DNA from 3 places in the Rosenbergiella sp. YN46 genome. Region 1 is predicted to be linked to each of the others. Evidence: predicted binding sites of a transcription regulator. Region 1 holds the regulator's gene; each other region holds the start of a gene.

Region 1 (9,988 bases):
TTTACCCCCTGGTGGCAACGAATCGATACGCCAGATGGCGACTTTCTCGATCTCGCCTGGAGCGAGCCCCCTTCAACAGCGCAGCATAAGCCGCGCCTGGTGGTGTTTCACGGTCTGGAAGGAAGCCTGCACAGCCCTTATGCACACGGGCTGATTCATGCGGCAAAACAGCGCGGCTGGCTGGGTGTGGTGATGCATTTTCGCGGCTGTAGCGGCGAGCCGAACCGCATGAACCGCATCTACCATTCCGGAGAAACCTCCGATGCCAGTTACTTTCTGAACTGGCTGTGCCAGCGTTACGGTGAACGCCCGACCGCTGCCGTAGGGTTTTCACTGGGCGGCAATATGCTGGCCTGCCTGATGGCCCGGCAGGAAAAGGCCTGTTCACTGATGGCTGGTGTCGTGGTTTCAGCGCCTCTGATGCTGGAGCCTTGCTGCTATCATATGGAAAAAGGGTTTTCCCGTTTCTATCAGCGTTATCTGCTGAACCTGTTGAAAGCCAACGCCGGACGCAAACTCAAAGCCTGGCCCGGCACGCTGCCCATAGACAGAGCCCGCCTTAAGCGCATTCGCCGCATCCGGGAGTTCGACGATCTCATTACTTCGAAAATTCACGGTTTCAGCGATGCTCTGGACTATTACCGACGCTGTAGCGCGCTGCCCATGCTGCCGAAAATCGCCCGACCAACGCTTATCATCCACGCGAAAGACGATCCCTTTATGGATAGCCAGGTGATTCCCGATCCCGACCACCTGCCGCCTAATATCGAGTATCAACTGACCGAACACGGCGGCCATGTAGGCTTCGTCGGTGGTACACTAAGGCGCCCGGAAATGTGGCTGGAACAGCGCATTCCCGACTGGCTAAGTCAATTCCTGGACCGATAGATGATTATTCCCTGGCAGCAAATACCGACAGAGACGCTGGATAACCTGATAGAAGCCTTTGTCCTGCGCGAAGGCACCGATTACGGCGAACATGAACGTTCGCTCGAACAAAAAGTGGCGGACGTAAAGCGTCAGCTACAAACCGGCGAAGCCGTTGTGGTATGGTCGGAACTTCATGAAACGGTCAATATCATGCCGCGCTCACAGTTCCGTGGCTGATATCTCATTCGCCAGCCGCTATCGCTATACTGCAAGCAGCCTTTAACGATTCGCCGTGTTTCAGTGGCTACCCACCTCTGTACTCAAGGAGTTGCTCAGCTATGTCCACCAGGCATCCGATTATCGCCGTCACCGGTTCCAGCGGTGCGGGAACGACCACTACCAGTATCGCATTTCGTAAGATCTTCGCTCAACTCGGGCTCAGAGCCGCCGAGCTTGAAGGCGATAGTTTCCACCGCTACACCCGCCCGGAAATGGATATGGAGATTCGCAAGGCCCGGGATTTAGGACGCCATATCAGCTACTTCGGCCCGGAAGCCAACGACTTCGGCCTGCTGGAAAACACCTTTGTCGAATATGGACACAGTGGCACCGGCAAGTCCCGAAAATATCTGCATACCTACGATGAAGCGGTACCCTGGGATCAGGTACCAGGTACCTTTACTCCCTGGCAACCACTACCGGAACCCACCGATGTCCTGTTCTACGAAGGGCTGCATGGCGGAGTGGTCACGCCCCAGCACGACGTCGCACAGCATGTGGATCTGCTGGTTGGCGTCGTGCCTATCGTCAACCTGGAATGGATTCAGAAACTGGTGCGCGATACCAGCGAGCGTGGCCATTCGCGCGAAGCCGTCATGGACTCGGTGGTACGCTCGATGGAAGATTACATCAACTACATCACCCCGCAGTTCTCGCGCACCCATATCAACTTCCAGCGCGTGCCGACGGTCGATACCTCTAACCCCTTTGCCGCCAGGGAGATTCCCTCTTTAGATGAAAGCTTTGTCGTGATTCACTTCCGGGATCTGGCTGTCGATTACCCCTGGCTGCTGGCGATGCTTCAGGGCTCGTTTATTTCACACATTAATACCCTGGTGGTGCCGGGCGGCAAAATGGGGCTGGCGATGGAGCTCATTATGACACCGCTGGTGCAGCGTATTATGGAAGGCAAAAAGATAGCCTGATCAAGCAGGGAGGAGCATCCCCCCTCCCCTGGCGGCGTCAGGCCTCAACCACTTCGTATGAATGGGTAATGTTCACCGCCTTACCCAACATCAGCGCGACGGAGCAGTATTTCTCCGCAGACAGATCCACCGCGCGCGCCACCACGTTGTCTTTCAGATCCTGTCCGGTAACGATAAAGTGCAGGTTAATATGAGTGAACAGGCGCGGCGCCTCTTCACGACGCTCCGAGGTCAGTTTCACCTCGCAATCGGCCACGTCATGACGCCCCTTTTGCAGAATAGAAACCACATCGATAGCGCTACAGCTTCCCACCGCCATCAGTACCATTTCCATCGGGCTGGGGGCCTTATCGCCGGAATTTCCGTCCATCAGCACCTGGTGCCCGGAGGCGGATTCGCCCAGAAAAGTCAGGCCCTCTACCCATTTAACTCGTGACTGCATGTTGTTGCTCCCATCAAGCCATTTTTCCTCACAGAGTAAGCCGCCGCAAAGAAAGTCGCAACAGAAGGCGATCCGGGTCAAGCTGAAACGAGACAATAGGAGACACCCGGAAAAAGCTATGCTAAAACACTGAGGATACCCTCCCGCCGCGATAGCCCGCGTCCGGGATGAAAATTCACGTGAAATTTATATAGATTACAGGCTTTTCTCATGCCAGACCCCCAGAGCGGGGACAAACGATCAATACGCCCGGAGGCCCTTACCCTTTCGGGCGTCAGCTTATAACCAGAGGATAACCGCGCATGGTGCTTGGCAAACCGCAAACAGACCCGACTCTCGAATGGTTTTTGTCTCATTGCCACATTCATAAGTATCCATCGAAGAGCACACTTATTCATCAGGGTGAAAAAGCCGAAACCCTCTACTATATCGTTAAGGGCTCTGTTGCAGTGCTTATTAAAGACGAGGAAGGTAAAGAGATGATCCTCTCCTACCTGAACCAGGGGGATTTCATCGGTGAACTGGGGCTGTTCGAAGAAGGCCAGGAGCGTAGCGCCTGGGTACGGGCAAAAACCGCCTGCGAAGTCGCTGAAATCTCCTACAAAAAATTCCGCCAGTTGATTCAGGTTAACCCGGACATTCTGATGCGCCTTTCCGCACAGATGGCCCGTCGCCTGCAGGTCACATCCGAAAAAGTCGGTAACCTCGCCTTCCTGGATGTGACTGGCCGGATAGCACAGACCCTGCTGAACCTGGCGAAACAGCCGGACGCAATGACCCACCCGGACGGAATGCAGATCAAAATCACCCGCCAGGAAATCGGGCAGATTGTGGGCTGCTCCCGCGAAACCGTCGGTCGTATTCTGAAAATGCTGGAAGATCAGAATCTGATCTCCGCGCACGGGAAAACCATCGTCGTCTTTGGTACCCGCTAATCCGGTCTGTATGTAACGGCGTGTTGTGGCAACATGCCGTCAGGTTGATAACAAAGCGGGAAAAAACGTAGTTTTTCCCGCTTTGTGGTCATTTCAGGAGGCTATGACGCTGTCAACTGTCTCCATGTTATCTCTACCACTGACGCGTTCATCCTGTTCCAATGCGCCGACTGATCTATCACCCCGAAGTTAACTACGCGCTGCGCCAGACCCTGGTGCTCTCGCTGCCGGTGATTATCGGGCTGATCTTCGGTAGCCTGCAACAGGGGCTGCTCTTCTCACTGGTGCCCGCCTGCTGCAATATCGCGGGTCTCGATACCCCCCACAAACGCTTTTTTAAACGCCTGATCGTCGGCGGATCGCTGTTCGCCTTCAGCAGCCTGATGGTGCAGCTACTGCTGATGGAAAAAGTGCCGCTGCCCGCCATCTTCCTGGGAATGGCGCTGCTGTTGGGCGTTACAGCAGAGATCAGCGCTCTGCACGGCCGCCTGCTACCTGCATCGCTTATCGCCGCGATCTTTACCCTGGGGCTGGCTGGCAATATGCCCGTCTGGCAGCCGATGCTGCTGTATGCGCTCGGCACCCTGTGGTACGGCGCCTTTAACTGGTTCTGGTTCTGGATGTGGCGCGAACAGCCGCTACGCGAAACCCTGAGCCTGCTGTATCGCGAACTGGCGGACTACTGCGAAGCCAAATACAGCCTGCTGACCCAGCATACTGACCCGGAAACGGTATTACCGCCATTGCTTACCCGCCAGCAGAAAGTGGTGGATCTTATCAGCCTCTGTTACCAACAGTTGCATATGCTGTCCGCCACCAGCCGTCAGAACGACTATAAGCGCCTGCTACGCGTCTTCCAGGTGGCGCTGGATCTACAGGAGCATATTTCGGTCAGCCTGCATCAACCCGAAGAGGTGCAGAAACTGGTGGAACAGAGCCATGCAGAGCAGGTGATTCGCTGGGCGGCACGCACCGTGGCCGCCCGCCTGCGCGTGGTCAGCGACGATATACTTTATCACCGCTTCCCAGAACGCTTTAGCATGGAAAAACCTCTTGCCGCGCTGGAAAAAATCGCCCGCCAGCATCCGGAAAACCCGGTAGGACAGTTTTGCCACTATCACTTCAGCCGCATCGCCCGGCTACTGCGCACCCAACGCCCGCTTTACGTCCGGGATCTGATGGCCGACCAGCAACAACATCTGCCGCTGCTACGGGCGCTGCGTAGCTATTTGTCCCTGAAGTCTTCGGCGCTGCGCAGCGCAGCGCGCATTGGCACTATGCTGGCGGTCGCCGGACTGCTTGGATCAGCGCTCAATCTGCCCAAACCATGGTGGATACTGATGACTATCATGTTCGTGACCCAGAACGGATATCGCGCCACCCGGGTACGCATTCTACACCGGGCCGGGGGAACCATAGCCGGCCTGCTAATAGCGGCGGGTGCCCTGCACTTTAACGTGCCCCAGGGCTATATTCTGGCAGGGATGCTGCTGATTACGCTGATTGGCTACCTGATTATCCGCAAGCATTACGCGCTGGCAACCGTCGGCTTTACCGTTACGGCAGTGTACAGCCTGCAGTTGCTGTCGCTAAGCGGCGAACAGTTTATTATGACCCGGCTGGTAGATACGCTGCTTGGGTGTCTGATCGCCTTTGGCGGCATGGTCTGGCTGTGGCCTCAGTGGCAGAGCGGCCTGCTGCGTCAGAACGCCTGGGATGCGCTGGAGTGCGATCAGCAGGCCATCCGCCGGATTCTGAGCATCGATCCACAGCCCGGCCCGCTGGCCTGGGAGCGCATGCGGGTTAATCAGGCTCACAATGCGCTCTATAACTCGCTGAATCAGGCAATGCAGGAGCCGTCATTTAATAACCGCTACCTGGCCGATATGAAACTCTGGGTCACTCATAGCCAGTTTATCGTCGAGCATATCAACGCCATGACGATCCTGGCGCGCGAGCACAATATGCTGACTCCGGCGCTGGCCCAGCGCTACCTGCAAACCTGCGAGATAGCCATTCAACGCTGCCAGCAACGCCTGACCTGGGACAACCCTGACGACAGCGGCGCCATCCACGTACTGGACTCTCCAGAGGCGCTCACCATTGGCCCCATGAGTACCATGGAGCGCCATCTGGATCGCATCCTCAGCCATCTGAATGCCATGCACACCATCTCTTCAGTGGCCTGGCACCAGCGCCCTCATCACGGCGCCTGGCTGCGCCGTCGTTTACTGAGCAGCAAATAATCAGCGCTGCGCGATTTGCTGTGCTGCCCGGGCGAAGCGTGCCATACCTTCGTCGATATCCGCGTCGTCCACCACCAGCGACGGCGCCAGGCGCACCACATCCGGCCCGGCATTCAGCACCATAACGCCCTGCTCCGCCGCCGCATTCAGCAGATCCCGGGCCCGGCCTTTAAAGGATTCACTCAGTTCGGCACCTATCAATAACCCCATGCCGCGAACGTCGCTGAACAGGTTGTACTGCTCATTAATCTGACGCAGATGTTCGACAAAGCGCTGACGCTTGCTCTGTACACCGCTCAATACTTCCGGGGTATTGATAATATCGAAAGCGGCCTCCGCCACCGCGCAGGCCAGCGGATTACCACCGTAAGTCGACCCGTGAGAGCCAACATGGAAAGCGGAGGCGATCTCCTCAGTGGTCAACATCGCACTCACCGGGAACCCCCCGCCCAGCGCTTTGGCGCTGGTGAGAATATCCGGCGTCACGCCGTAGTGCATATAGCTAAACAGCTTACCCACACGCCCCATGCCGCACTGAACTTCATCAAAGACCAGCAGCGCCTGGTTGTGGTCACACAAATCGCGCAGCCCCTGCAGGAATTCCGGCGTGGCGGCGGTAACGCCCCCTTCCCCCTGAACCGGCTCAACCACCACTGCGCAGGTATGGTCGTCCATCACAGCCTTAACGGCGTGCAAATCGTTAAAGGGCACATGGATGATATCGGCGGGCTTAGGGCCGAAACCGTCGGAATATTTGGGTTGCCCGCCTACCGAGACGGTAAACAGCGAGCGTCCGTGGAATGCGTTATGGAAAGCGATGATTTTAGTTTTGTACGGGCTGTGGCGCGTGGAAGCATAGTAACGCGCCAGCTTAAAAGCGGTTTCATTAGCTTCAGTGCCGGAGTTCATGAAAATGACCCGCTCAGCAAAGGTTGCGTCAATCAGCTTACGGCCCAGACGCAGCGCTGGCTCATTGGTAAACACATTGCTGGTGTGCCACAGGGTTTCTCCCTGCTGCTTCAGGGCGGCTACCAGAGCCGGGTGACAGTGCCCCAGGGCGGTTACGGCGATACCTCCGGCAAAGTCAACGTACTCCTTGCCCTGCTGATCCCAGACCCGACTGCCCTTACCTTTCACCGGAATAAACTGCGCCGGTGCATAAACGGGCAGGATGACATCATCAAAAGTGGCGCGGGTAATCGCTGATTTCTCATTTGCCATAGGTTTACCATCCCTTTTTTACGCATATCTTTATTTGAAAATATAATCATTAAATATGCATAAAAAATCACAAACAGGCAAACATAAAATCAGCGCTTCAGGAAGTTTTCCAGCAGTTGATGCCCCTGCTCGCTCAGAATGCTTTCAGGGTGAAACTGCACGCCTTCCAGCGCCAGCGTCCGGTGGCGCAGTCCCATAATCTCCTGCTCATCGCTCCAGGCCGTCGCCTCCAGGCACTCCGGCAACGTGACGGGATCCACCAGCAGCGAATGATAACGGGTCACCGTCAGGGGATTATTCAGTCCCTGAAAGACCCCGACACCGGCATGCCGAACTTCAGATGTCTTACCATGCATCACCTTTGGTGCGCGCACCACGCTAGCACCAAAGGCCTGGGCGATAGCCTGATGTCCCAGGCATACGCCCAGAATCGGCAACCGACCAGCAAAATGACGAATCGCCTCCAGGGAAATCCCCGCTTCGTTAGGCGTGCGGGGGCCAGGGGAGATAACCAGATGTTGGGGGGCCAGCGCCGTAATCTCCTCAAGCGAGATTTCATCGTTACGCTTCACCCTGACATCCGCCCCCAGCTCGCAAAAATACTGGTATAGGTTCCAGGTAAAAGAGTCGTAGTTGTCGATCAGTAATAGCATAGCGGCTCCGGCAAACGTGAACCGCGCTATTCTACGCGTTTTCCCCTGCTTCGCTCACTACCATATCGAATAGCGCCTCCAGCAGTGCCGGATCGCCCATTGCCTCACTCTGGCAGGCATCACGCCACGCCAGGGGCGTAACCGGCTCCCAGTCCAGGCAGTAACCGGCGTGGATGGCCATCTGTTCAAAGAAGATACGCTGGGTACGGCCGCTGCCGAGTCGGAACGGGTGCAACACATTAATCTCGCCGTAATACCAGGCCAGCCTGGCGACAAACTCCTGGCGACCCAGCCCCGCCAGGTAGCGTTCGTTTTCCAGCTTCTGCATCAGGGCATTACCCTCTTTCTCGATCCAGGCAAAGTGGCAAAAAGGGGTATCACCCAGAGAGATATCGACCTGTCGCAGTTCACCCGCCTGTTCGAACAGTCCGGTAAAAAGATGACGGTGAATGGCGCACAGCCAGGGCAACCCTCGTAGTACCGGCCCCAGCGCCAGAGTCGCCAGGCGTTGCGTCGTCAGCATCAGCGCCGGGCCGTTCAGTGCATTACCGGCAGGCCCCAGTTCGCGTCCTGTGTCGGGATTCTCCAGCCGACAGCTGTCCTGAAAACAGCGCAGGCGTCGCTGTTCCCACAGGTGAATTTTCTGTTTGTCGGTGAATTTTTTAGTCATGACGCCCCCCGAACGCAGCCCGTTTGCCACAAGTATAAGCAGCAATTTCGGACTGCGTCGGGAGGAGGGCAGCACGCGGAACGCCGGGCACCGCGCGGAAAAACTTAAGGCAGGCGCCTGGCAGACAGAATAACAATCGGTTTTGTCGGCACATTCTGGTAGGGGCCGACATTGTGCGTCTGGGTCTGGGAAATCTTATCGGCGATATCCATTCCTTTCACAACTTTACCAAACACCGCATAACCAAAGTCACGCTGGCCGTGGTCAAGGAAAGCATTATCCGCCACGTTGATAAAGAACTGGCTGGTAGCACTGTCTTTATCCGCCGTGCGCGCCATTGCAATAGTGCCGCGGGTATTGCGCAGGCCGTTATCCGCTTCATTCTTAATCGGCGGCTTCGGCTGCTTCTGCTGCAACTCCTTATTAAAACCGCCGCCCTGAATCATAAAGCCAGGGATCACTCGGTGGAAAATCGTGCCGTTATAAAAACCGCTGTCCACATAGTCGAGGAAGTTTTTCACCGAAACCGGCGCTTTCTGGCTATCCAGCTCAAGCTCGATATCGCCTGCAGAAGTATTCAACAGAACGTGCGGATCGCCTTTAGCCGCCAGAGCGACAGGAGAAAGCGTTGAAAGGGCAAACACGGTAACGACCGCTGCCAGGGTCGATTTCAGCATGAACGGTTCCTTTGAATAGCATGAGGGGAATTTGTTGATTCTAAAGAGCATCACTGCGTCACGCCAGCCATTTACCTTTTTTTACGATGACTGCCCATCCGTCAACTAAAACGAATTTTCATCTCCATTAATGCTACTGAAATCACAATGTATATAGATAATTTCATCGAATAGTCATTAAAAAGTTTAAATCCATCACATTAATGTCTAGACTTCGGGCGCATACTGCGCCGTCAATGCGCTTTACACATCTATTCACAGGTTCGTTATGACCCGTCACAACCGCATCAAGCTTACCTGGATCAGTTTTCTCTCCTACGCCCTGACAGGGGCACTGGTGATTATCACCGGTATGGTCATGGGAAATATCGCAGACTACTTTGGTCTGCCGGTCTCCAGCATGAGTAATACTTTCACCTTTCTTAATGCCGGGATCCTGATCTCTATCTTCCTGAATGCCTGGCTAATGGAGATCATACCGCTAAAAACCCAGTTACGTTTCGGCTTTGTGCTGATGGTTCTGGCGCTGGCGGGGCTGATACTTGGCCATAGTCTGGCTATCTTCTCCGTCGCTATGTTCGTTCTGGGGCTGGTCAGCGGTATTACCATGTCTATCGGCACCTTTCTGATCACCCATCTATACGAAGGGCGCCAGCGTGGCTCCCGCCTGCTGTTTACCGACTCCTTCTTCAGTATGGCGGGAATGGTCTTCCCGATACTGGCCGCCTTTCTGCTGGCACGCAGCGTCACCTGGTACTGGGTCTACATCTGTATCGGCCTGATCTACGTCGCTATCTTCCTGCTGACTCTGGGTTGCCAGTTCCCGGCCCTGGGGCGCCACGCCGCGCCCGGGCAGCAAAAAGCGCCGAAAGAGAAATGGGGAATCGGCGTACTTTTTCTGTCCATCGCCGCGCTCTGCTATATCCTCGGTCAGTTGGGTTTTATCTCCTGGGTGCCGGAATATGCAAAACAGCTGGGCATGAATCTGAATGATGCCGGCCAACTGGTCAGTAATTTCTGGATGTCCTATATGCTTGGCATGTGGGCTTTCAGCTTTATTCTGCGCTTT
Region 2 (9,988 bases), on a different contig from region 1:
CGTCCGCAGGTTCAGGAGCGCCTGACCCAGCAGATCCTGGTGGCTCTGCAAACCCTTCTGGGCACCAACAATGTGGCGGTATCCATTGATGCAGTCCATTATTGTGTGAAGGCGCGCGGTATTCGTGACGTGACCAGCGCCACCACCACCACTTCGCTGGGCGGTCTGTTTAAATCGAGCCAGAATACGCGCCAGGAGTTCCTGCGCGCCGTCCGTCACCATAGCTAATCATTCGGGCAGGAGAAAATGGAGAGAAATGTCACGCTGGATTTTATTCGCGGCGTTGCCATTCTCGGCATCCTGCTTCTGAATATCAACGCCTTCGGTTTGCCGAGGGCGGCCTGGCTGAATCCCGCCTGGGCTGGCCATATCTCGCTTAGCGACGCCTGGACATGGGCGTTGCTGGATCTTTTCGCCCAGGTCAAATTCCTGACCCTTTTCGCGCTGCTGTTCGGCGCCGGATTGCAGATGCTGCTGGCACGTGGCAAACGCTGGATCCAGGCGCGCCTCAGTTTACTGGTGCTGCTGGGCTTTCTGCACGCTGCGCTGCTGTGGGACGGCGATATTCTGCTGTCTTACGGCCTGGTGGGGCTGATTTGCTGGCGTATGGTGCGCGACGCTTATGGCGTTCGTCAGCTGTTCAATACCGGCGTGCTGCTTTACCTGATTGGCGTGGTGGTGTTGCTGGTGCTGGGTGGCATTCAGGGTAATGGCTTCAGCCGCAGCTGGGTACCTGATACCGCGGCGCTTCAGTACGAACGGCTGTGGAAACTGGCTCAGGGCGGCGAGGCTATCCACGAGCGGCTGGGGGCGCTAAGCGACAGTCTGCTGGCGCTGGGGGTACAGTACGGCTGGCAGCTGGCAGGTATGATGCTGCTGGGTGCCGCGCTGATGCGCAGCGGTTGGCTGGCCGGGCGTTTCAGTCTGGATCACTACCGGCGCAGCGGTTGGCTGCTGATAGCCCTGGGCATGGCGATTAACCTTCCCGCTATCGCTGCCCAGTGGCGCCTGGGGTGGGATTATCGCTGGTGCGCTTTTATCCTTCAGGCGCCGCGTGAACTGGGGGCGCCGTTTCAGACCATTGGCTATGCCGCGCTGGCGTTCGGCTACTGGCCGCGCCTGGCCCGTTTTCGTCTGACGGTGGCGGTGGTCTGCGTAGGCCGCATGGCGCTCACCAACTATCTGCTGCAGACCCTGATCTGCACCACGCTGTTTTATCGCTTCGGGCTGTTTATGCAGTTCAGCCGGCTACAACTGCTGGCTTTTGTGCCGGGAGTATGGGCAGTCAATCTGCTGTTCTCGCTACTGTGGCTGCGCCGCTTCCGCCAGGGGCCGGTGGAGTGGTTGTGGCGCCAGCTCACCGCCCGGGCGGCTGGCACCAACAATCAAACGGCCTAACGTTTCAGTTTCTTTTCCAGTTCGACCAACTGTTCAGGGGTGACAGCCGGATAATTCTGGGCGTCGGTGGCTATCTCGTGGGTGGCCGGAATCGGCACCAGCGGCCCCAGGAAGCGCGGTTCGCGTTTAAAGATGTAGAGATCGGCCAGTGCGCTCAGGCGGGCGCCGAATTCGCGGATGCGCACCGTCAACATGTTCTTGGGGGAAGGAACCGCGTAACACTGGGCCTGAATGCCCATATGCCAGGCGATAAACAGCGCGCGTTCGCAGTGAAAACGCTGGGTGATAATGATGAAATCGTTGGTATCGAACACTTTACGGGTGCGTACGATGGAGTCCAGGGTGCGAAAACCGGCGTAGTCCAGCACGATAGCTGAAGGATCGACGCCAGCGGCGATCAGATCGCGCCGCATGGTGCGCGGTTCGTTATAGCTTTGTTGGGCGTTGTCGCCACTCAGCAGCAGATAATCGACCTTACCGCTGTTCCAGGCATTAATTGCCCCCTGAATGCGGTAGCGGTAATACTGATTAATCACCCCGGTGCGGTAATACTTGGCGGTGCCCAACACTACGCCGACCTGGCGGCGGGGCAGATCCTGGATTTCGTCATAAACCCAGGGGGCGGTTTTCCAGCTCATCCAGCGGTCCAGCGCGAAAACGGACAACAGCAGTAAGCCGATAATGACCAGCAGGCTGTATAACAGGCGCTTCAACATGGACTTGCGGGCTCGGTATCGGGAATCAAAAGGTTATCCAAGGCTACTGTATCCGTGGAAGCGGCGCAACACGGGCGAATCCGGTTGCGCTAATTTTCAGCCAGTTATCGCTCAGACCAGCAAAGCACGATCGAGGCTGCGGCACTCCATGGTGCGCAGCAGCGCAACGGTGGTTTCCCATTGGGTCAGGGTGCCGTCCGGTCGTTCAGCCAGTATGGCGCGCAGCAAATCCTGTGGCTGATAGCCGCACAGGTACATCAGATTTAACGCGGCCTGAAGCGGCGGCAGCGAAGGATTATAGGCGGCGTTTTCCGCATAGCTGCCGGTAAACAGCGTGCCGTCTCGCATCTCCAGCGCCACGCCGGAGGGTGACTGGCTGTATGGAGCATGGCTGCGGTTAGCGGCGGCGATAGCGGCCCGGCTCAGGGCATCGCCTTCCAGCGGATAGCCGTGATCTTCTTCGTCCATCATCAAGGTGGCAATATTCAGATCCCGGGGCCCGAAGGCGTCTGGCAGGTAGTCGCCCAGGGTGGCAAACGGGCGACCCGGTAGGTGAATATGCAGATCGGTGCCGCTGTTCAGCTCATTCATAAACTGACGGCAGTGGCCGCAGGGGGTGTAGTTGACGGTGATGGCCATCAGGCGACGCTCGCCGCGCATCCAGGCGTGGGCGATGGAGCTCTGCTCGGCATGCAGGGTCTGCTGCATGGTGGTGCCGGGAAACTCCATATTAGCGCCAAGATAAAGATTGCCGCTTTCGCCCCGGGCTACGGCGCCGACGTTAAAGCGTGAAATCGCGGTACGGGCGCAGGCGGCGGCCAGCGGTAGCAGCGCAAAGGCCAGCGCGTCATCGTCCAGTCCGCTGTGGCGCTTCAGGGTTTCGACCTCCGCTGCGCTGAACATAGCGGGGAAGTGGTCATCGGCGACGAGCGGTGCCAGCGCGGCGTGCAGTTGCGTTGGAGTCTGGTCGAGGGCGACCTGGAAACGTGAATGCATGAAAGGATTCCGAATCAGCTTAATGGAACCGTAGTGTACGGCGCTGTTGGAAAGCTATATGTGATCATAATCTAATTATTAATGTAACAAATGAAAATTAACTTCAACTCAGAGTAAAGCAGCGCACAGTTTAGCCTAGCCCATTAGCGCCATGATTATCGGGAACATAAAAGGGGCCAGCAGCGAGGTGAAGATACCGCAGATAACCAGCGCCAGGGAGCCAAAAGCGCCTTCCTGATAATCGAGTTCTGCGCAGCGGGCGGTGCCCAGCGCATGCGAGGCGGTACCCATCGCCAGACCGCGCGAAGCTTTGGTACTGATGCGCATACTGTTAAGCAGGGTATGACCAAATACCGCTCCCAGAATGCCGACGAAAATTACGCACACTGCGCTAATTGCCGGAATGCCGCCAATACTGCCGCCGACTGCCATGGCGATAGGTGTGGTGACTGACTTCGGCAGTATCGACGCCGCTATCTGCGGAGTAGCGCCCATTAGCAGGGCCACGGCGGTGCCGGTAAACATCGCCACCAGGCTACCGATAAAGCAGATGCTGATAATCGACTTCCATCGGGCGCGAATCTGGTGCAATTGCTCATAGAGCGGGAAGGCCAGCGCGACTACCGCCGGTTGCAGCAGATCGTTTAGCACTTTGCTGCCCCGGAAGTAGTGGGCGTAAGGCGTGCCGCTCAGCAACAGTAGTGGAATAATGACCACCATTGAAACCAGTAACGGATTGAGCAGCGGCGTTTTCAGCCAGCTCCCCAGTCTGCGTGCCGTGAAGAAGACCACCAGCGTCATGGGAAGCGACCACCAGATATCGTGGATCATTTTTTATTTGCCTCTTTTTGTCCGATAACTTTGCGCTCGCCGTGAATCAGATGGGAGCTCCAGCTCACCACCACCAGCACCAGCAGAGTGCTGACCACGCAGGAGACCACGATAGGTCCGAACTGGGCGCGTAGCAGATCGAAATACTGCATTACCCCAACGCCGATAGGCACAAACAGCAGCGCCATATAGCGAATCAGCAGATGGCAGCCCGGTTTAACCCACTGGGCCGGCAGAATTTGCAGTGACAGCAGCAGAAACAGAATCAGCATACCGATAATGCTACCGGGAATAGTGACAGGCAGCAGGGCGGCGATGGCGATACCGGCATATAAGCAGGCGTAAATCAGCAGAAAGGCCCGCAGGTAGTGCCAGACGATCTTTAAAGTCTTATGCATGGCGTTAACCCTTAGTGAAACGCATTCATCATACAATTAAATCCAATTCTGTGATACAGGTAGCAACATGAATTCCAGGAATACCTTTTATTCCTGGCCTGCCTGACGGCGAAACGCAAGGTTACGCTCTGCGGCCAGAGAGACTTTATTCGCCATGACAGAAACGCTAGCATAGCGCCTCTTTATTCAACGGGCGGATTTATGCGGGTATTACTGGCGCCGATGGAAGGAGTGCTTGATGCGCTGGTGCGCGAGCTCCTCAGCGAAGTGAACGACTACGATTTGTGCATCACCGAATTTTTGCGGGTGGTGGATAAGCTGCTGCCGGTAAAGTCTTTTCTGCGTATCTGCCCGGAGCTGGAACACCAGAGCCGTACCCCCAGCGGTACCCCGGTGCGTATTCAGCTACTGGGACAGTATCCCCAGTGGCTGGCGGAAAACGCCGCCCGGGCCGTGGAGCTGGGCTCCTGGGGCGTGGATCTTAACTGCGGTTGCCCGTCGAAGGTGGTGAACGGCAGCGGAGGCGGCGCCACGCTGCTGCGCGATCCGGAACTAATTTACCAGGGGGCGAAGGCGATGCGCGAAGCCGTGCCAGCCCATCTGCCGGTAACTGTTAAGGTGCGGCTGGGCTGGGGCAGTAGCGAGCAGCGATTCGAAATCGCCGACGCCGTACAGCAGGCTGGTGCCAGTGAGCTGGTAGTACACGGACGTACTAAAGAAGACGGCTATCGGGCGGAACGTATCGACTGGCCGGCCATTGGCGAAATCCGCCGCCGTCTGTCGATTCCGGTTATCGCCAATGGCGAGATCTGGGACTGGAAAAGCGCACAGGCTTGCATGAAAGCGACCGGCTGCGATGCGGTGATGATCGGTCGCGGTGCCCTTAACGTGCCCAACCTGAGCCGGGTGGTGAAAGAGAACGCGGCGCCAATGCCATGGCCGGAGGTGGTTCAACTGCTGCGTAAGTACACCCGGCTGGAAAAACAGGGCGATACCGGCCTGTACCATCTGGCGCGCATTAAGCAGTGGCTGGGCTATTTGCGCAAGGCTTACCCCGAAGCGGGAGAATTGTTCAGCGCGGTGCGCCCTTGTCAGACCTCCCGGGCGGTATCCGAGGTTATTAACGGCTGGCAGCTTCCGCAGCAAGTCGGGATTGAATAAACCCTCTAAGCCACATTAGTGCCGGATCGCTGCTGTGACGCTGATGCCATAGCAGCGACAGTTCGAACGGCGCGATCGCCAGCGGCGGCGGGCTACAGCGCAGCCCGGCGCTGCGCTGCCACGTTTCGGCCAGGCCGGCGGGCACCGTCGCCAGGGCGGGCAGGGTTGCCAGCACTCCCGGCATGGCGGCGAAATGCGGCGTGGTATAGCAGATATGCCGTTGCAGGTTCTGCTTACCGAGCAGGGTATCGATCTGGCTGCTGGCGGCTTCACGGTAGCTCACCAGCAGATGCGGATGTTCGACGTACTGCGCCAGGGTTAGCGGCGTATCCAGCGTGAGCTGCTGTGGATGCCATAAGGTGGTAAAGTCCATGGCGGTCAGCACCTCGCGTTCCAGCCAGCGCGGGCCGCCAGCGGCCACGCTAATCGCCATATCCAGCTCCCCCGTTTCCAGCCGTTGCGGATCGCTGAAGGGGGTGCCTGTCACCACATTCAGGCGAATTCCCGGCGCCGTTTCGAAAAGCAGCGGCAGGATCTGCGGCATCAGCCACATTTCCACCCAGTCCGTCATACCGAGAGTAATGGTCGCGCTGGCCCGGGCCGGATCGAACTCCGGGCGCTGGAACAGCGCCGATTGTAGCTGTTCCAGCAGCGGCATCAGTTCGTCGTGCAGCTCAATAGCGCGGGCGGTCGGCAGCATCCGGTGGCCGCTGCGGATAAACAGCGGGTCGGCGAACATTTCCCGCAAACGTGCCAGAGAGCCGCTGACCGCAGGCTGGCCCAGGTGCAGCTTTTCTGCCGCCAGTGACACACTCTGTTCGCGGAACAGCACCGCAAAGGCGATCAGAAGATTGAGATCGATTCTTCGGAAATCATTTTCTTTGATAGTCATTATTTCTCCAATCAATTGGAGTGATGATATCGGTTCATCCATACTTCAGCAAGATTTGTTCACAAGCTGGAGAATAAGATGAAAACGCTGGTTGTGCTGATGTTACTGACAGTCTCCGCCGTCGCTCAGGCGGCAGAGACTGCCCGCTCCCTTGAGCTGGGGGACTGGCGGGTGACTGCGGTCTCTGATGGCAGCGCTCAGGTGCCGCTGGAAAAATTGATGAAGAATATCAGCCCCGCCAGCCTGCGACAGCGCCTGGCGGCGGCGGGGGAGGCTTCTCCCACCCCGACCGCGATTAACGCTTTTGTGATCGATACCGGAAAGCAGCGCATCCTGGTGGATACCGGAGCCGGGCCGCTGATGGGGCCGGACAGCGGCCGACTGGCGGATAATCTGCGGGCCGCTGGCATCGCGCCGCAGAGCATTAATACCATTTTGCTGACTCACATTCACGCCGACCATTCAGGCGGCCTGCAGCGCGACGGACAGTTGCAGTTCCCGAACGCCACGGTATGGGTTGATAAAAAAGATGTCGATTTCTGGCTGGATCCGACTCACGGCGACCTGGTGACTGAGGCGGAGCGCCATACCTTTGAGGAGTCACGCCTTTCACTTGCGCCGGTACAGGCGGCCGGAAAATTGCGTACCTTTACGGCACCAGCGCGGCTCGTTGACGGTATCGAGGCCGTGGCGGCGCCAGGACATACGCCTGGCAGCGTGATGTACCGGGTGACCCGTGGCGGCAAAACGCTGGTGCTGTGGGGGGATATTATCCACGCCGCCGCCGTACAGTTCGCGCTGCCGGATGCCGCGATTCGCTTTGATGTGGATAGCCGCCAGGCGGTGAAGACCCGCAAGCGGATACTGGAACAGGTTGCCGATGAAGGAGACCTGGTGGCCGCGCCCCATATCGCTTTTCCGGGGTTAGGCCACGTGGTGCATCAGGGCAGCGCCTTTCAGTGGCAGCCGCTTTAATTGTGAGGACGGCGAGCCGCCAGCAGGAAAAACATCGGGCGATCGGCTTCTTCGGCAAGCTGGGGCGCGGCGGTGATTTGCTCAGCCGTTGGGCCCCATTCATCAAGATGAATCAGCTCAAGGCCGCTTGCCAGTACCAGGTTTATCCAGGTGGCGAGTTTACGATGCTGCTTTCTGACATCAGCATTAAACCAGTGGTTGACCCGTTCGCCTTCCTGCTGGTAATGGTTAACCGGCCAGCTGCGGCGCCCTTCGGTATCGCTGCACCAGCCCGGCGCCAGCGGTGCGGTGTAGATCGGATGTTCGGCAGAAAAGATCAGCATACCGCCGGGGACCAGCGCCTGATAAACGGTGGCGAACAGCGCCGGAATGTTCCGCAGATAGTGCAGGGTCAGGGAACTCCAGACCAGATCCAGCGAAAGTTCCGGGAGCGTCAGCGTTTCGAGATCGGCATGCTGCCATGCGATATTCTTTTCCGGCGTCATAGCTGCGGCCCGTTCCAGCATTTTATGCGAGACATCGAAACCGGTGACCCTAACGGCGCCGGCATCCCGGGCGTAGCGGCAGAACCAGCCGTAGCCGCAGCCAAGGTCGGCAACGCGCTTTCCGGTTAACTCCGGCAGCAGGGCGCGCAGAGCAGGCCACTCCGGAGCGCCTTCCAGACCGCGGGTGGAGCGGTCAAGGGTGGCATAACCCGCAAAAAATTGCGGATCGTCATAGATATTCTGGGTCATAAAAACTCCATGGATGGGGCGTTAACCCGCGTTGTTATCCTCACTTCGGCGGGCATTGCGCCGCTTCAGCCAAAGACGCGCCAGCCACACCAGGGCTATCACCAGCGCCAGCCAGATCAGATGCTTGATATGCTGGTCGAACTGGTGCAGCCACGGGGCTATCATCTCGCCGCCCAGATATCCCAACGCGCTGAACAGGCTGGCCCAGACAATCGCTCCCAGGATATTGAGCGGCAGAAAAATGCGCGGCGGCAGGTGACTGGCGCCAATCAGGATTGGGCCGATAATCCGGAATCCGTACATAAAGCGGGTACCGATGACGAACAGCCAGGGGCGATGATTAATCAGGTTACGCGCCCGGGCAATCTGTTTTTTATGGCGTGGAAAGCGCTTTAGCAGGCCGTTGCCGAAGCGGCGCCCCACCAGGTAGAGAAGCTGATCGCCGATCATCCCGCCGAGCGCGACAGCGGCCACCACCAGCGGAAACTTCAGCAGTCCCTGATGTGCGGCCACACCGCCGAGCAGAGTGACGGTTTCGCCTTCCGCCAGGCTGCCAACAACCAGCGCAACATAGCCGTAGTGGCTGATTAAGCTATTAATATCCATTGGCTGATAAAACCTTACTCTGTCGCGTGTTTTACCTTTAAGCATACACCCACAGGGCGTCTGTAGCTTCAACGGACGCCCTCTGCGACGCTGGCTGCTCATAAAATCATCTATACTTAACCAGACGCGGTAGCGCGGCATCATGAGATGAGGGAGGTTGTTATGAACCATGTCTGGGGGCTGTTTTCCCATCCCGATCGTGAAATGCAGACCATTAAGCGTGAAAACGAAACGGTATCGCACCATTATTTGCACCACGTGCTGATCATGGCGGCGATTCCGGTCATTTGCGCCTTTATCGGCACCACGCAGATAGGCTGGAACTTTGGCGCTGGCAACTATGTTCAGCTGTCGTTGAGCACCGGAATTGGGCTTGCCGTACTGTTTTACGCCCTGATGCTGGCCGGGGTAGCGGTCATGGGGCGGGTTATCTGGTGGATGGCGCGTAACTATCCGCAGCGTCCGTCTCTGGCGCGCTGTATGGTGTTTGCCGGGTATGTGGCGACGCCGCTGTTTCTGAGCGGTATTGTGGCGCTCTATCCGCTGGTCTGGCTCTGCGTGCTGGTCGGTACCCTTGCGCTGTGCTACACCGGCTATCTGCTGTATGTGGGTATCCCCACCTTCCTGAACATCACTCGCGATGAAGGGCTGAGTTTTTCCAGCTCGACCCTGGCTATTGGCGTACTGGTGCTGGAAGTGCTGCTGGCCCTGACGGTGGTGCTGTGGGGCTATGGATATAGATTATTCTGAAAACCGCAGCGTCACGGCGATTTCGTGCGCGGCGCAGCATTTAGTGACGATTACAGGCTGGCGACGGCTGTCGGGGGCGGAGTATGATGCCGTTTCCGCGCGCCGTCGCGTATTCGAGGCTGACGGCGGCGGGTAATGTTATTTTCCCGTGGACAATTTGAAGCCGATCATGCCGAAACTCCGTCTTTCCCTGTTCAGCCTCGCGCTGATGCTAGCCGTTCCTTTTGCGCCTTCTTCCGTTGCTGCGACCAGTACCGCCGCTCCTTATGCCTCTACGCCGCAGATTGCCTCCGGCAGCGCCATGATTGTGGATCTGGCGACCAATAAAATCGTCTGGTCCAGCCATCCGGATGTGGTGCGGCCTATCGCTTCGGTTTCTAAGCTGATGACCGCGATGGTGGTGCTGGATGCAAAACAGCCGCTTAACGAAAAGCTGTCAGTGGACATCAGCCATACGCCGGAGATGAAAGGGGTCTATTCCCGGGTGAGATTAGGCAGTCAGATCAGCCGTCACGATATGCTGCTGCTGGC
Region 3 (9,988 bases), on a different contig from region 1:
CTTCAGCTCGTTGAGCAGGCTCATAATCTGCGCCTGCACGGTAACATCCAGCGCCGTGGTTGGCTCGTCGGCAATCAGCAACTGCGGACGGCACAGCAGCGCCATGGCTATCATCACCCGCTGGCGCATACCGCCAGAAAACTCGTGCGGATACATGCGCATGCGCTTGCGGGCTTCCGGCATCCGTACCGCGTCCAGCATCTGTACTGAGGCACTGAACGCGTCGGCCTTGCTCATTTTTTTATGTAGCATCAGTACCTCCATCAACTGTTCCCCTACCCGCATATAGGGATTCAGAGAGGTCATGGGGTCCTGAAAAATCATCGCAATCTGCTCGGCGCGCAGTCGGTTCATCTGCGCTTCGGGCAGATTAAGGATCTCACGGTCATTAAAACGCGCCGAGCCGCCAGTATGGCCGTTGGACGCCAGTAGCCCCATAAGGGCAAACGCAGTCTGGGACTTACCGGAGCCGGACTCGCCGACAATGCCCAGCGTTTCGCCGGCTCGCAGGCTGAAATTCAGAGAATCAACCGCAGTAACATCGCCATCCGGCGTGGAGAAGGTCACCCGCAGGTCTTTAACCGCCAGCAGCGGCGCAGTCAGGTTTGGATTGTGACTCATCGGCTCACTCCTTAACGATCTTTCGGGTCGAGGGCATCGCGCAGGCCATCGCCGATAAAGTTAAAACAGAACAGAGTCACCACCAGAAACCCCGCCGGAAACAGCAGCAGCCAGGGGGAAACCTCCATCGAATTGGCACCATCGCTCAACAGCGCACCCCAGCTACTGAGCGGCTCCTGGGTACCCAGCCCCAGGAAGCTAAGAAAAGATTCAAACAGAATCATATTCGGCACCAGCAGCGAGGCATACACCACTACCACGCCCAGCACGTTAGGCACGATATGGCGCATCACAATCCCGGCGGTAGAGACGCCACCAACCTGAGCGGCTTCGATAAACTCTTTGCGCTTAAGACTCAGGGTCTGGCCGCGCACGATACGCGCCATATCAAGCCAGGAAACCATGCCGATTGCCACAAAGATCAGCAGAATGTTCTGGCCAAAAAAGGTCACCAGCAGGATAACGAAAAACATAAACGGAAATGAGTTAAGGATTTCCAGCAGGCGCATCATCACTGAATCCACCCGACCGCCAAGATATCCGGAAAGCGCGCCATACAGCGTGCCGACAACCACCGCCACCAGCGCCGCGCAAATACCCACCATCAGAGAAATACGCCCGCCAATAGCCACCCGCACCAGCAGGTCGCGCCCGGAAGAATCGGTGCCGAAGTAGTGCCCGCTGGCCCATTCCGGCGCCGCGGACATCATCGCCCAGTCGGTGTCGTCATAGGTAAAGGCGGAAAACATCGGCGCCAGTATCACAAAGATCGCAATCAGCGCCAGAACCAGCAGACTGGCGGTAGCGGCCCGGTTATGCAGAAAACGACGCCGCGCATCCTGCCACAGGCTGCGGCCTTTGACATCCAGCTGCTGGCTGAAATCCTCCAGCACGGCGCTGTTCTTATTACTCATCATCATCGGTCAGCTCCGCGTCAGTAACGAATTTTCGGATCGATCAGCGCATAAAGCACATCGACCACGGCGTTGAACAGAATGGTCAGCACCCCTACCAGAATCGTCAGGCTAAGCACCAGCGAATAGTCACGGTTCAGCGCACCGTTAACAAACAGCTGACCAATACCCGGCAGGCCAAAAATGGTTTCAATCACCATCGAGCCGGTAATGATGCCCACGAAAGCCGGCCCCATATAAGAGATCACCGGCAGCAGAGCGGGACGCAGCGCGTGACGCAGAATAATGCGCCGCATCGGCAGCCCCTTAGCCCGGGCGGTGCGAATAAAGTTCGAGTGCAGCACTTCTATCATTGAGCCGCGGGTAATACGGGCAATACTGGCGATGTAAGCCAGCGACAGCGCCACCATCGGCAGAATCACATAGTTTATCCGTCCGCCGTTCCAGCCGCCTCCCGGCAGCCATTTCAGCGTAATTGAGAAGATCAGCACCAGCAACGGCGCCACCACAAAGCCCGGAATCACCACCCCGGTCATGGCGAAGCCCATTACCGTATAGTCCCATTTGGTGTTCTGTTTCAGGGCGGCTACAGTACCGGCCCCCACTCCAAGAATGACCGCCAGTGCAAACGCGGCCAGCCCCAGTTTCGCTGAAACCGGAAAAGCACCGGCCACCAGATCGTTGACTGAATAATCTTTATATTTAAATGAAGGCCCGAAGTCCCCGTGAGCCAGCTGTTTCAGGTAACTCAGGTACTGGGTCATGATGGGATCGTTAAGATGGTATTTAGCCTCAATATTGGCCATCACTTCCGGTGGTAGATTACGCTCGCCGGTAAAAGGGCTACCTGGCGCCAGGCGCATCATAAAAAAGGAGATGGTAATTAAGATAAACAGCGTCGGTATCGCTTCCAGACAGCGACGCAGGATAAATTTCAGCATTGCCCTAACCCTCTGGCTCTGTCACTGGAGAGGTATCGAGCGGCGGGTCTTAACCCGCCGCAAACCATCAGTGCTTAATAATGTACATATCTTTGGTGTAGGTATTATCCAGCGGATCCTTGCCGGTATATCCCCCCACCCACGGTTTCACCAGTCGGGTATTCACATAGTAATAGACAGGCACGATGACGGAATCTTTGTCCAGCTGCTGCTCTGCCTTATCGTAAAGCGCTGCCCGGGCATCATTACCAGAAGCTTTCAGAGTCTCGGCGATAATTTTATCGAATGCCGGGCTCTTATAATGCGCGGTATTGTTGGAGCTGTCCGACAGCATGGTATTCAAAAACGAGCTCGGCTCGTTATAGTCAGCGCACCAACCGGCGCGAGCAACATCATAATTCCCCTGATGGCGGGTATCCAGGAAGGTTTTCCACTCCTGATTTTCCAGCCGTACGTTAACACCCAGATTTTTCTTCCAGATAGAAGCGGCAGCAATCGCCATCTTCTTATGCAGATCCGAGGTGTTATACAGCAGATCAAAACTCAGTGGTTTTCCTTTACCATAACCCGCAGCTTCCAGCAGTTTACGCGCTTCTTCATTGCGTTTTTCCTGGCTCCAGCCAACCCATTCTGGCTTCGTTAGTTTCATTCCATCGGCGTAAGGCGGGGTATAGCTGTACGCCGGAAGGTCGCCCTGATTTTTCACCTTATTGACGATAATATCGCGATCCAGACCCAGTTTGAGCGCCGTGCGCACTCGCGGATCGTTAAACGGCGGCTTGTTATTATTGATTTCGAAATAGTAGGTACACATATAAGGGGTGATGCTAAGCTCTTTCGGCAATTCCTGTTTCAGTTTGCGAAATAGCTCAATCGGCAGGTAATTATTAGTGATGTCGATTCCACCGCTGCGATAGCGGTTAACGTCGGTCACTTCAGAAGCAATCGGCAGCCAGGTAACCTGATTGATAACTGTTTTATCGTTATTCCAGTATTGTGGGTTACGGGTCAGTACCAGTCGTTCATTCACCACCCACTGCTTCACGGTATAGGCACCGTTATTCACCATCTTGCCAGGCTGGGTCCATTTATCTCCGTATTTTTCAATGACCGCCTTCGGTACCGGCGACATAGAAGGATGAATCAGCAGCTTATAAAAATAGGGTACCGGCTGGCTTAAGGTGACTTGCAGCGTATGGTCATCCAGCGCCTTAACGCCCAGGCTCTCCGGCTTTTTCTTACCGGCGATAATCTCATCAACGTTGACGATATGGCCATACTGAAGATAACTGGCATAAGGAGAAGCGGTATCCGGCGTCGCCAGTCGCTGCCAGCTATAGACAAAGTCCTGGGCGGTCACAGGTTCACCATTGGACCATTTAGCGTCTTTACGCAGATGAAAGGTCCAGACTTTAAAATCCTGATTTTCCCATCTCTCCGCCACGCCGGGAATCGGGTGGCCCTGGAGATCGGAAATCAGGAGCCCTTCAAACAGATCGTGACTGACATTGGATTCCGGAATTCCTTCAATTTTATGCGGATCCAGCGACTGTACTTCCGCGCCGTTATTGCGCACCAGGGTCTGTTTTTCCGCCAGAGTGACTCCGTGCGGAACCTCCGCCGCCCCTGCCCCATTCGCCGTGATTAATGCCCCCAGCATCGCCATCGCGATACGGGTTTTCTTTGTGATGATGGTCATTGTGTTATTGCTCCTGTACTTATAATTATTGGCCCTTTCAGGCCTGCGCCATGCCGGGTACAGCCCGGCGGCGGGCGTCGGCTGAACGAAAGACCGACAGCCCGTCATTCCTGTTACGCTCGCGCTAATCCAGCGCACCGTATTTATGAATCCTGTCGACAGAGGTAGACACAATCACCAGACAAAAGATAGAAAATGGGTTTTAACACTATAAATTATGCTTATTTCATTATAAATATTGGTATAGCTCGACTCTCCGCAAACTAGCAAAATGACGAAGGCTTCCGCCAGGAATATTTTGCAAAATTGTTAAGCAATGCACCCGACGAATAAAAATCACTCAACCCTCGATGCCAGTCGTGGAGTCAGGTACTAATAACACTGACCGATCGCGGCGGCAAGACGCGATCGACTGTCGGCTGGCCGGAACCGGCCCGGAGCCTAATTCAGCGATTTATATAGGATTTTGATATATCAGAACAGAGAATATGACCGCGGCCCCATCAGGCGCCGCGGTAAACAGAAGTGTTGAACCGTCGATTAACTCAACAGACCGGGAAATATCGATTTAATACCGGTGACGATAAACTCAATACCGAGCGCCATCAGCAATAATCCCATAATTCGGGTAATGACGTTAATTCCGGTCTGTCCCAGCAAACGCACCAGCCACGGTGCGGCACGAAACAGCAGCCAACAGCTCAGAGCAAACAGCGCGATTGCGACGCTAAAACCCGCCAGATGGAGCCAGTTGTCATAACGGGTACTCCAGACGATGGTGGAGCTGATAGCGCCGGGGCCAGCCATCAGCGGTAGCGCCAGCGGCACCACCCCCACGTTCTCGCGAATGGCCGTTTCCGATTTTTCCTGCTTATTCTGTTTATCCTCCCCCAGTTTGCCGCTGATCATCGACATGGCGATAGTGACCACCAGGATACCGCCAGCGATCCGGAAGGAGTCGATGGAGATCCCGAACATCTGCAGAATAGCATCCCCCAGGAACAGCGAGCACCAGAGAATAATCGCGACCGAAAGGCTGGCGGTCATATTGGTCTTATTACGCGCCGCCGCGGTCTGGTAGCTGGTCATGCTGATAAACACCGGCAGGATCCCTACCGGGTTCACCAGCGCGAACAAACCAATAAAGAATTTAAACCAGGTTGGAAAATCAAACAGTATCTGAGTCACCCGAGACTCCAAAAATAAACGGGGAAAAAAGGCCCGCGTAATGTAATGGAAAAGCGCTCGTGGCGCCACGTTAATTAGCCAACAGAGCGTTATCTCCTCACAGACAGCGTCGGTTTCGCTGATATTATAGCCACTCATCCCACGCCTACCCCTTTTGCACAGGTGGCGTGATTAATAAAGCGGCAAAACCGCCTGCTGAAAGGTGTCAGCTTGGCGTAAAATTGACATAGATCACAAAACAACTACTCAGAAGTGAGTAACCTTGGTGACGCCGCCAGGGATAACAGCGTCAGGTTGATGATGTTTCAGGCAAGGCTCTTTTAGTAAATCTGCGTCGCAGCAGTTTTCGCTCCCTGCGAACAAGCGACAGTAAATCGGCGAACTATACTGGTATCCTGGATGCTGATTTACTAAAAGAGTTTAACATTATCAGGAGAGCATTATGGCTGTTACTAACGTCGCTGAACTAAACGCACTCGTCGAGCGCGTAAAAAAAGCCCAGCGTGAATATGCCAATTTCACCCAAGAGCAGGTTGATAAAATCTTCCGTGCCGCCGCACTGGCCGCCGCCGATGCTCGTATTCCCCTCGCCAAAATGGCCGTTTCCGAATCCGGCATGGGTATCGTTGAAGATAAAGTCATCAAAAACCACTTTGCTTCCGAGTATATCTACAACGCCTATAAAGATGAAAAGACCTGCGGCATCCTGGAAGAAGACGAAACTTTCGGCACCATCACCATCGCTGAACCCACCGGAATCATCTGCGGTATCGTTCCGACCACCAACCCGACATCAACCGCTATCTTTAAGGCGCTGATCAGCCTGAAGACCCGTAACGCCATTATCTTCTCACCGCATCCACGTGCTAAAAACGCCACCAACAAGGCGGCGGATATCGTACTGCAGGCGGCTATCGCAGCCGGCGCGCCGAAAGACATCATCGGCTGGATCGACGAACCTTCCGTAGAGCTGTCCAACCAGCTGATGCACCACCCTGACATCAACCTGATTCTGGCCACTGGCGGCCCGGGCATGGTGAAAGCCGCCTACAGTTCCGGTAAACCGGCTATCGGCGTAGGCGCGGGCAACACGCCGGTGGTTATCGATGAAACTGCGGATATCAAACGCGCCGTGGCCTCTATCCTGATGTCCAAAACCTTCGACAACGGCGTTATCTGCGCCTCCGAGCAGTCAGTCGTGGTTGTGGATTCCGTCTATGACGCGGTACGCGAGCGTTTCGCCAGCCATGGCGGCTACCTGCTGCAGGGTAAAGAGCTGAAAGCCGTTCAGGAAATCATTCTGAAAAACGGCGCGCTGAATGCAGCTATCGTCGGTCAGCCGGCGGTGAAGATCGCAGAAATGGCAGGCATCGACGTTCCTGCCGGCACTAAAATCCTGATTGGTGAAGTGACTGAGGTGGATGAAAGCGAGCCGTTCGCTCACGAAAAACTCTCTCCGACTCTGGCGATGTATCGCGCTACCGATTTCGAAGATGCGGTTGTTAAAGCAGAAAAACTGGTCGCTATGGGCGGTATCGGTCACACCTCCTGCCTCTACACCGACCAGGATAACCAGCAGGCCCGCGTGAACTTCTTCGGCGATAAGATGAAAACCGCGCGTATCCTGATTAACACTCCGGCGTCTCAGGGCGGTATTGGCGATCTGTACAACTTTAAGCTCGCACCTTCTCTTACCCTGGGCTGCGGCTCATGGGGCGGTAACTCTATCTCCGAGAACGTTGGTCCGAAACACCTGATCAACAAGAAAACCGTTGCTAAGCGAGCTGAAAACATGTTGTGGCATAAACTTCCGAAATCTATCTACTTCCGTCGCGGCTCGCTGCCGGTGGCGCTGGATGAAGTGGTTACCGACGGCCACAAGCGTGCCTTCATCGTGACTGACCGCTTCCTGTTCAACAACGGTTACGCCGACCAGATCACTTCCGTGCTGAAGGCCGCCGGAGTGGAAACCGAAGTCTTCTTCGAAGTTGAGGCGGATCCGACGCTGAGCATCGTGCGTAAAGGCGCCGACCAGATGAACTCCTTCAAGCCTGACGTGATTATCGCGCTGGGTGGCGGCTCCCCAATGGATGCTGCGAAGATTATGTGGGTCATGTACGAACATCCGGAAACCCACTTCGAAGAACTGGCGCTGCGCTTTATGGATATCCGTAAACGTATCCACAAGTTCCCGAAAATGGGCGTCAAGGCGAAGATGATTGCCGTTACCACCACCTCCGGTACTGGTTCTGAAGTCACACCGTTCGCGGTAGTGACCGACGATGAAACCGGTCAGAAATATCCGCTGGCTGATTATGCCCTGACCCCGGATATGGCGATTGTCGATGCCAACCTGGTGATGGATATGCCGAAATCCCTGTGCGCCTTCGGCGGCCTGGATGCGGTAACCCACGCCCTGGAAGCCTATGTTTCAGTACTGGCATCTGAGTTCTCCGACGGCCAGGCGCTGCAGGCGCTGAAGCTGCTTAAAGAGTATCTGCCAGCCTCTTACAACGAAGGCGCCCACAACCCGGTAGCTCGCGAGCGCGTACACAGCGCGGCCACCATCGCCGGTATTGCGTTTGCCAACGCCTTCCTGGGCGTATGTCACTCCATGGCGCACAAGCTGGGTTCCCAGTTCCATATTCCGCACGGTCTGGCCAACGCCCTGCTGATTTGTAACGTCATCCGCTACAACGCCAACGACAACCCGACCAAGCAGACCGCCTTCAGCCAGTACGATCGCCCACAGGCGCGCCGTCGCTACGCTGAGGTTGCCGATCATCTCGGCCTGAGCGCGCCGGGCGACCGCACCGCGCAGAAGATTGAGAAACTGCTGGCATGGCTGGAAAGCCTGAAGGCTGAACTGGGGATTCCGAAATCAATCCGTGAAGCCGGGGTTCAGGAAGCCGACTTCCTGGCGAACCTGGATAAACTGTCTGAAGACGCATTCGACGACCAGTGTACCGGCGCTAACCCGCGCTATCCGCTGATCTCCGAGCTGAAACAGATTATGCTGGATACCTACTACGGCCGTGATTTCGTAGAAGGCGAAGCCGCAGAAGCACCGGCAGCAGCGGAAAAACCCAAAGCTGCACCGGCCGCAAAAGCGCGCAAAAGTAAAAAAAGCGCCTAATCGCTAAACCATAAAAAAACCCTCCATGTGGAGGGTTTTTTTTATTTGCGTTCAGGACACCGTCAGCAACCCTTTATCGCCTGCAGTGAGCCTTTTGCCAGCGCAGCCTTATAATGCTTACGACACACCGAAACATAGCGCTCATTGCCCCCTATCTCCACCTGGGCCCCTTCCTGATAGGGACGCCCGCTTTGATCCAGTCGCAGCACCATGCCGGCTTTACGGCCGCAGAAACAGACGGTTTTTAACTCCACCAGTTTATCCGCCCAGGCAAGCAGGTACTGGCTGCCGCTAAACAACTCGCCGCGAAAATCGGTACGCAGTCCATAGCAGAGCACTGGAATATCCAGGTCATCCACCACCGCAGCCAGCCCGGAAACCTGCTCTCGGGTCAGAAACTGACTTTCATCCACCAAAACGCAGTGAATGGCCTCACGCTGGTGCTCTTCGCGGATTTCCGCCAGCAGAGACGTCTGTGGGTTATATAACCTCGCGGGAGAAGAGAGTCCGATACGAGAACTTACTTTGCCGGAACCGAAGCGATTGTCGATTTCCGCGGTATAAACCATCGTCCTCATACCACGCTCCTGATAGTTCCAGGAGGATTGTAACAGCGCGGTAGACTTACCGGCATTCATTGCAGAATAGTAGAAATAGAGCTGCGCCATCGCAGTCAAAACCCCGGGTTGAATGTCAAAAACGAAAGAAGCCGGATTGTACCATATCCCTCATCCACCCGACGCCCATTCCCTGCCAACATCAGGGATGATTAACGAATTATATATACCCACAAACTATTATCATGTGTGATTGTCCGACCGGTCATTATGCGGTTATCCTTTGTTAACCCACGGACTATACAGCGTTTTTATCGCCACACTCTTCGCTTTCATTCATAAACGGAAACTGTGACTCGCCTCAGGTTATCGTCTGATATTGAGGAAGAAGCGACCAATAAAACGAAAAAAAAAATTATCGATTGATGCTTTTATCTAATCCTTTATGCTGCGGCACATTGCCGAATTTTTGACTGCCACTGCGCTTTTTGTGATACCGCAGAAGGTCAATTAAAGTAAATAGAATAATAAAAGATGTGTCGGCTAATGCGATATTTTGAGTTCGTTGCGTTTATCCTATTGCAGAACCAGAATGAAGGCTCTATTATTACCTCAACAAACCACCCCCTATATAAGTTTGAGATTACTAAAATGAGCGAAGCACTTAAAATTCTGAACAACATCCGTACTCTTCGTGCTCAGGCCAGAGAATGCACTCTGGAAACGCTCGAAGAAATGCTGGCGAAACTGGAAGTCGTGGTAAATGAGCGCCGCGAAGAAGAAAGCGCAGCAGCCGCTGAAATTGAAGAGCGTAACCGTAAGCTACAGCAATATCGCGAAATGCTGATTGCCGATGGCATTGATCCTAACGATCTGCTGAGTGCAATGAGCAGCAATAAGTCTGGCACCAAAGCCAAACGCGCTGCTCGTCC

What was found. Region 1 encodes CRP, which controls carbon source genes, mostly activating them, when cyclic AMP is high. Its sites were predicted from a motif close to ATGTGANNNNNNTCACAT; they were not measured.
Region 2: cdd (cytidine deaminase) is a predicted target of CRP. The motif match lies at 3,169-3,186, and genes of this name have one in related genera.
Region 3: adhE (bifunctional acetaldehyde-CoA/alcohol dehydrogenase) is a predicted target of CRP. The motif match lies at 5,583-5,600, and genes of this name have one in related genera.

Annotation. Positions count from the first base shown of each region.
Region 1 is NZ_JAZHEE010000025.1:48,369-58,356, reverse strand. It holds gene V3W49_RS16335 (hydrolase) at 1-888, shown strand, start outside; gene V3W49_RS16330 (YheU family protein) at 889-1,107, shown strand; gene V3W49_RS16325 (phosphoribulokinase) at 1,209-2,075, shown strand; gene V3W49_RS16320 (OsmC family protein) at 2,113-2,517, opposite strand; gene crp (cAMP-activated global transcriptional regulator CRP) at 2,820-3,452, shown strand; gene V3W49_RS16310 (YccS/YhfK family putative transporter) at 3,614-5,698, shown strand; gene argD (bifunctional acetylornithine/succinyldiaminopimelate transaminase) at 5,699-6,919, opposite strand; gene pabA (aminodeoxychorismate synthase component 2) at 7,009-7,572, opposite strand; gene V3W49_RS16295 (putative adenosine monophosphate-protein transferase Fic) at 7,604-8,242, opposite strand; gene ppiA (peptidylprolyl isomerase A) at 8,347-8,919, opposite strand; gene tsgA (MFS transporter TsgA) at 9,188-9,988, shown strand, end outside.
Region 2 is NZ_JAZHEE010000012.1:43,384-53,371, forward strand. It holds gene folE (GTP cyclohydrolase I FolE) at 1-228, shown strand, start outside; gene yeiB (DUF418 domain-containing protein YeiB) at 247-1,398, shown strand; gene sanA (outer membrane permeability protein SanA) at 1,395-2,114, opposite strand; gene cdd (cytidine deaminase) at 2,226-3,110, opposite strand; gene V3W49_RS11140 (CidB/LrgB family autolysis modulator) at 3,246-3,941, opposite strand; gene V3W49_RS11145 (CidA/LrgA family protein) at 3,938-4,339, opposite strand; gene dusC (tRNA dihydrouridine(16) synthase DusC) at 4,541-5,500, shown strand; gene V3W49_RS11155 (LysR family transcriptional regulator) at 5,460-6,392, opposite strand; gene V3W49_RS11160 (MBL fold metallo-hydrolase) at 6,471-7,367, shown strand; gene V3W49_RS11165 (class I SAM-dependent methyltransferase) at 7,364-8,101, opposite strand; gene V3W49_RS11170 (DedA family protein) at 8,123-8,707, opposite strand; gene V3W49_RS11175 (Yip1 family protein) at 8,870-9,457, shown strand; gene pbpG (D-alanyl-D-alanine endopeptidase) at 9,627-9,988, shown strand, end outside.
Region 3 is NZ_JAZHEE010000024.1:7,260-17,247, reverse strand. It holds gene V3W49_RS15815 (ABC transporter ATP-binding protein) at 1-621, opposite strand, end outside; gene oppC (oligopeptide ABC transporter permease OppC) at 633-1,541, opposite strand; gene oppB (oligopeptide ABC transporter permease OppB) at 1,556-2,476, opposite strand; gene oppA (oligopeptide ABC transporter substrate-binding protein OppA) at 2,544-4,175, opposite strand; gene V3W49_RS15795 (YchE family NAAT transporter) at 4,716-5,363, opposite strand; gene adhE (bifunctional acetaldehyde-CoA/alcohol dehydrogenase) at 5,806-8,499, shown strand; gene tdk (thymidine kinase) at 8,562-9,167, opposite strand; gene hns (histone-like nucleoid-structuring protein H-NS) at 9,708-9,988, shown strand, end outside.